DNA from 3 places in the Candidatus Pantoea rara genome. Region 3 is predicted to be linked to each of the others. Evidence: predicted binding sites of a transcription regulator. Region 3 holds the regulator's gene; each other region holds the start of a gene.

Region 1 (2,270 bases), 1.4 Mb from region 3:
CGCAGGAAACACATCATCCACACAATGTCTCACCGGAGGGTTTGCCGGATGAGATCCTGCCGCTGGTGGCCGCCTACAACTCGCTGCTGAGTAAGCTGCGGGAAGCCTGGTCGTCACAGCGTCAGTTCCTGGAAGATGCCGCGCATGAGTTGCGCACGCCGGTAACGGCGGTGACGTTGCAGCTGGAAAACCTGCGTCAGCATATTCAGCCGGGTGAAGCGAGCCGGCAGTTCAGCCAGCTGGAAGCGGGCGTCACCCGTACCCGGCATCTGGTCACGCAGTTACTCAATGTTTCACGCCAGGATGACCAGAGCGTAGTCGCCAGCGTTGAGCATATTGACCTGGAAGATCTGCTGAAAGAGAGCATTGAGCAGCTGATGGTGGTGGCAGATAAACGCGGCATCGATATCGGTTTTAATGGCTCTACACAGTATCGTCTGCAGGCCAGCCGTTCCGAGCTGCGAAGTCTGTTCGACAACCTGATTGGTAACGCCATGTTGCACACGCCGGAAGGCAGCCTGGTCGATGTGCTATTGCATCGGGTAGCCGATAAAACAGTGGTTGATATCGTTGATAACGGGCCAGGCATGCCGGAATCCTTTATCGAACGCGCCTTTGATCGTTTTACCCGTTCGCCTGACGTTAAGGCCCAGGGCAGTGGGCTGGGATTATCTATTGTGCGTAACGTCGCACAGAAACATCAGATTCACGTCGCCCTTTCCAATTGCCTGACGCCACAGGGTGCCATTTGTGGTTTGCAGGTTCGCGTCACACTTCCCTGATCCCGCCCGTTTGATCACGAACCAGACAACGTAAACGGTTGCCTGGTTCCGTTCGATCCACGCCCTTATTGTGAAGCTCATCACATTTTAGCTGAATTGTAATGCAACACTTTTTGACAAACGTGAGCAAAATCTATTTTCTATCGATCTGTTACAGGCACGCTACGCGGGCTGAAGAACGGGCTGTTATTTGCTGTGAAACCCTCATTCCCATCAAGGGACCGATTTCTCTCTGACTGCGTCTGCTGTGCGGCGGTCAAAAGCATGTGGCTGATAATAATGAAATTTAAAACGTTGATAGCAGGTGCCGTGCTGGCATGTTCATTGAGTGGTGCTGCGCAGGCCGCTGAAAGCGATCCGCAGTATGTCTCCGACTGGTGGCATCAGAGCGTTAACGTGGTAGGCAGCTATCACACGCGTTTCGGACCGCAGTTTAACAACGACGTTTATCTGGAATATGAAGCATTTGCGAAGAAGGACTGGTTCGATTTTTATGGCTACCTCGACCTGACCAACTTCTTCGGCGCAGGCAACAGCAACGCCAACGGTATTTTTGATCACGGTTCACCGATGTTTATGGAAATTGAACCGCGCTTCTCTATCGACAAACTGACCGGCACCAGCCTGGCCTTCGGCCCATTCAAAGAGTGGTATTTCGCCAACAACTACATCTACGACATGGGCCGCAACAGCGACAACCGCCAGAACACCTGGTACATGGGTCTGGGCACCGATATCGATACGCACAGTGATGTCGGCCTGTCGCTTAACGTCTACGCAAAATATCAGTGGGAAAACTACGGTGCGGCGAACGAAAACAGCTGGGACGGCTATCGCTTCAAGGTGAAATACTTCGTGCCAATTACCACGCTGTGGGGCGGTAATCTGGGCTATGTGGGCTTCACTAACTTTGACTGGGGTTCTGATCTCCGCGATAAAGGCGGTTCATCACGTACCAGCAACTCTATTGCCTCCAGCCATATTCTGTCACTGGGTTACGATCACTGGCACTTCTCTGCGGTAGCGCGTTACTTCCACAATGGCGGACAGTGGGCGGACGGTCAGGAGCTGAACTTCGGCAGAGGGCCGTTTGAAGTGAAATCAACTGGGTGGGGTTACTACCTGGTGGCGGGTTATAATTTCTGATCACGCGCGGCGGCCTGAATAGCCGCCGCTGATTAAAACGGGTCGTTGAAATGGCGCCGCACAGTGCGACGCCGACTGACCCGATTATTCCTGCGGCTTCTCTACATTGATGCGCCATGGAATGTTGAATTTATCAATGAACATCGCGAATCCGTTCGACCAGAACGTCTCCTGCCACTCCGTTGTCACCTTGCCGCCTGCCGACAATTTCTCAAACCAGGCTTTACCCTTTTCAACATCATTGGTGGAAAGGCTGACCGCGTAACCCGCATGTTCAGACGCGGGTGGCTTCTCGGTATTGCCATCACTGAGCATCAGCTCACCGTCACCAATACGCAGTTG
Region 2 (2,270 bases), 940 kb from region 3:
GGTTACCGTTGTGCGCCAGGGTGATGCCATACGGGGAGTTTACATAGAATGGCTGCGCTTCTGAGGCACTGGAGCTTCCCGCGGTTGGATAACGCGCGTGGCCGATCCCCATATTGCCCTGCAGACGCTGCATGTGGCGTGCTTCGAAAACGTCGCTGACCAGGCCGTTTGCCTTTCGCAGGCGAAAACATTTCAGCGCATCAATGGTACAAATGCCTGCGGCATCCTGCCCGCGGTGCTGGAGCACCGTTAACGCGTCATAGATCGACTGGTTGACCGGCATGAAACCGGTGATACCGACAATACCGCACATGTTGTCATTTCCTCATTAAGCCGCACTCCCGGTCACATCACCGGGGTAAAAAACTCGACGTGCTTTTCAGGTAATCAAAAAACCACCTGATGATATAACTGAACTCGGGAATGAGTTGAGACTGTTGCCAGTCCGGACTTTTGGAAAAGCCAGTGAATGTATCAAGGAAGAATAGCAAGGCGGCTACAATCAGCACCCCACGCAACGCCCCGAAACAGACGCCCAACACCCGGTCGGTTCCCGACAGGCCGGTTTTCTCCACCAGCGTGCCGATAACGTAGTTCACAATCGCCCCCACAATCAGGGTAGCCACAAACAGCACACCAATAGCGATACCGTTACGAACCAGTTCGTCGTCAAAACCTGTAAACCAGACTGCAAGGTAGGCGTAGTAATGACTGGCGACAAAAAACGCACATCCCCAGGTAACGAGAGATAAGGCTTCCCGGACAAACCCACGAACGAGGCTGACCAGAGCCGAAAAACCAACTACCGCAATAATGACGTAATCAATCCAGATCATGAACTCTTCCAGCGCCAGTGCAATTGCACCCCTGCATCCAGTTCGGGGCGCATTCTAACAGAAAAAGAAAACGTTTGCGTAGCGGTTTTCTTTTTCTGCATCCATAAAAAAGGCGATGAAAAAAACCTCAATCGCCCGGGTGATTCTCAGCCGAATAGATCGTTGAAAATCTTCACTATTTTTCGCTGTAGTGCGCCTTTTACGCACTACCTGCCGGGCAAAAGACGCTGCCTGTTACTGCTATCGGCAGCGCCAATCACAGGGTTAGCGGGCGCTGTACGGTTTTACGACACCGCCCAGTCCTGAGATGCTTTTCAGCTCGCCAACCGCGCTCTGCATTTTAGCTTTCGAGGCATCCGGCCCCACGTAAATGCGGGTGATCTGACCCTGTACCGGCGTTGAAGGCACAGTAAAGGCGCGATAGCCCGACAACCGCAACTGCGCGACGATCTCATTGACTTTGCTGGCGTTTTTCAGCGCACCTAACTGCACCACATAAGCCTGCCCTGCCGGTGCCGTTGTCTCGGCCGCTTTAGGTGCCTCTTGCTGCTTCGGCTGTTCGACCGCTTTAGGCGGTTCTTCCGACTTCGGTTTAGGCTGTTCCACGGCTTTTGGCTTCTGCTGTTCGACCGGTTTCTGCTTAGGCTGCTCAGTGACTTTAGGTTTCTGCTGCTCTACCGCTTTCGGCTTCGTCACCGTCTGTGCAGGCACAGACTGATGAACCGGCGGCGGCGAGACCACTACCGGATCGCTCTCTTCATCCGGCTGAGTCCGCCCCTGCTCTGCCGTGGCGTTGTTTTTGCCATTGCCATTACTGCTGCTGACCGCATTGCCCGCGCCTTCCGGCGGCTGTGCCGGCAGCGACTGAGTAACCGGTGGCACCATTTCGCTGTCCTGCTGATCATCAGGTTTCGGCACCAGCGGAATGGCAGCGAACTCTTCTTTGTAATGCTTTTTCTGACCGTCCAGCAGCCCTGGCAGCACAATCACGCCAACGGCGACCAGAATAACGGTGCCGACTAAACGGTTCTGAAACTTACTTGCCACGTCCTTTCTCCGTTTCAATCGATTCCATGACCTGTGCAACGGTGTGGAATGAACCACAGACCAGCACAGTGTCCTGCGGCGCTGCTCGCTGGCGTGCCTGCTGCCAGGCGAGCTCAACCGAGCTAAAGGCTTCGCCCTGCGACAGACAATCCAGCAGTTGCTCAGCACTGGCGCCGCGTGGACCGTCAAGCGGTGCGCAGTACCAGGCATCGACCATGGGTGCCAGCGCCGTCAGCGTACCGGCGATATCTTTATCATGCAGCATGCCCACGACGGCATGCACTTTGCCGCGTTTCGGCAGGGTCGCCAGCCGCGACACCAGCCAGGACGCCGCATGCGGATTATGGGCGACATCCAGAATCACGCGCGGTGATTCACTGATAGTCT
Region 3 (2,270 bases):
CCACGTACCGGCAAAGATATTCAGATCAGCGCATTAGGTGAAGATTACTGGCAGCGCCACTACATCGGCGCTCGTCGGGTGATGACGCCAAAAACCATACGCTGAGCAGCATTACAGGCAGAAAAAAGCCGGGATATTCCCGGCTTTTTTATTAGTGCAGAATGGCGGTAAAACTAAAGGCCACAATCATCAGCAGACAGCCCACGGTGGTCATTAACGCCAGTTTAAGATCGGTACTCATTGCTTGCTCCTTAGTCACACAATGTGTAGGGATATGGCATTTTCCCACACAGCCCGGTAAAAATCTCGTTTTATCCGTCCAGCCTTGTTAGAATCCCGCCTTTGTTGCGCAACGCGCGCAACTCTGATTCCGTTTGCGCATCTTTTACAGCGTTTATTCATCGCCCCAGGCCAGTTTACGAGCCGGAAAGCTGCATTTTTGCGTAAAAAACCCCTGAGCAGACGCAAACGTTTAACACTACGCTTATCATAGAGTTAGATAAGCACTGGAGTCCGATTTTCATGGCAACAATTAAAGATGTGGCGAAACGCGCCGGCGTCTCAACGACCACCGTTTCGCACGTCATCAATAAAACCCGCTTTGTCGCTGAAGAAACGCGTAACGCGGTCTGGCAGGCGATCAAAGAACTGCACTACTCGCCGAGCGCCGTTGCACGCAGCCTGAAAGTGAACCATACCAGGACGCTGGGCCTGCTTGCCACCTCCAGCGAAGCGCCCTATTTCGCTGAAATTATTGAAGCGGTTGAAAATCACTGTTTTGACAAAGGCTATACGTTGATTCTGGGTAATGCGCATAACGATCTGCAAAAACAGCGCGCCTACCTCAGCATGATGGCGCAGAAACGCGTCGATGGTCTGCTGGTGATGTGCTCTGAATATCCGGATGATCTGCTGCAGATGCTGGAAGAGAACCGCAATATTCCGATGGTGGTGATGGACTGGGGCGAGTCGCGCGCCGACTTCACCGACACGGTACTCGATAATGCTTTTCAGGGCGGCTATCTGGCGGGACGCTATCTGATTGAACGTGGACACCGGGATATTGGTGCTATTCCCGGTCAGATGGAGCGTAACACCGGAGGTGGACGTCATGCCGGTTTCCTGAAGGCACTGGAAGAAGCGGGTATTCTGCCGCGCGCCGAGTGGATTGTGCAGGGTGATTTTGAGCCGGAGTCGGGCTATCAGGCGATGCAGCAGATCCTGTCACAGAAACAGCGTCCGACGGCGGTGTTCTGCGGTGGTGACATCATGGCGATGGGCGCGATTTGCGCTGCCGACGAGATGGGTTTGCGTGTGCCTCAGGATATTTCGGTAATCGGCTACGACAATGTGCGCAACGCCCGCTACTTCGCGCCGGCTCTGACCACCGTGCATCAGCCTAAAGCCCAGCTGGGTGAGAAAGCGCTGGATATGCTGCTGGACCGCATCACCAGTAAGCGTGAAGTGTCACAAACGATTGAAGTCCACCCTACGCTGATAGAGCGCCGTTCCGTGGCCGATGGTCCGTTCCGTGACTATCGCCGTTAATCCTCGCTTAACCACTCCTGATTAAGCGTTTGCGCATCACCCAGATAGCTGAGTAGCCAGCCTGTCGCCGGTGATGCGCGATCCTCGGCCCAGCTAACACAGCAGGGGCTGTCCGGAAACGCCACCGGCAAGGTCAGTTCAACCAGATCGCCGCAGTCGAGCAGTGGCCTTGCAAGATGTCCCGGCACCATCGCCACACACAATCCCGCCTGCACGCACTCCAGCCCGGTTTGCCATTCCGGCACCACCAGTCTGCGCTGATTATCTAACGTCCACGTCATACGGCGCGGCAGCGCACGCGAGGTATCTTCCAGCACCAGCGAAGGCCAGCTACGCAGCGTATCGTCATCAATCTGGCTCGCCTGTGTCAGTGGGTGATCGGGTGCAACTACGCAGCGCCAGTTGAGGGTGCCCATATCACGAAACGCAAAACGTCCGCCCACCGGAATCGCCTGGGTGGCCCCAATGGCCACTTCTACCCGTCCATCGGCGAGCGCATCCCAGACGCCGTTAAAGACTTCATAATGAATGATCAGCTCCATATCGGGAAAATGGCGATAGAAATCTTTGACAAGTTGCCGGGTTCGCTGAGGTTTGGCGATACGGTCAACGGCAATGCTGAGGTGCCCGCGCCAGCCGTTGGCCAGCTGCTGACACTGTCGCCGTGTGGCAAGCATTTTTTTGATGACGCTTCGCCCTTCCCGGACAAAATGCTCGCCCGC

Evidence for each region. The regulator PurR, encoded in region 3, represses purine synthesis genes. The targets are predictions, from matches to a motif close to CANGCAAACGTTTGCNTG.
Region 1: the regulator PurR is predicted to act here: its motif matches at 810-827, upstream of ACR8BF_RS17205 (nucleoside-specific channel-forming protein Tsx).
Region 2: the regulator PurR is predicted to act here: its motif matches at 900-917, upstream of cvpA (colicin V production protein).

The regions. Positions count from the first base shown of each region.
Region 1 covers NZ_CP194942.1:3,635,243-3,637,512, forward strand. The annotation lists gene ACR8BF_RS17200 (sensor histidine kinase) at 1-782, shown strand, start outside; gene ACR8BF_RS17205 (nucleoside-specific channel-forming protein Tsx) at 1,062-1,928, shown strand; gene yjdN (VOC family metalloprotein YjdN) at 2,013-2,270, opposite strand, start outside.
Region 2 covers NZ_CP194942.1:1,273,647-1,275,916, reverse strand. The annotation lists gene purF (amidophosphoribosyltransferase) at 1-313, opposite strand, end outside; gene cvpA (colicin V production protein) at 351-836, opposite strand; gene dedD (cell division protein DedD) at 1,101-1,883, opposite strand; gene folC (bifunctional tetrahydrofolate synthase/dihydrofolate synthase) at 1,873-2,270, opposite strand, start outside.
Region 3 covers NZ_CP194942.1:2,216,279-2,218,548, forward strand. The annotation lists gene ACR8BF_RS10440 (C40 family peptidase) at 1-105, shown strand, start outside; gene ACR8BF_RS10445 (YnhF family membrane protein) at 152-241, opposite strand; gene purR (HTH-type transcriptional repressor PurR) at 523-1,548, shown strand; gene punR (DNA-binding transcriptional activator PunR) at 1,545-2,270, opposite strand, start outside.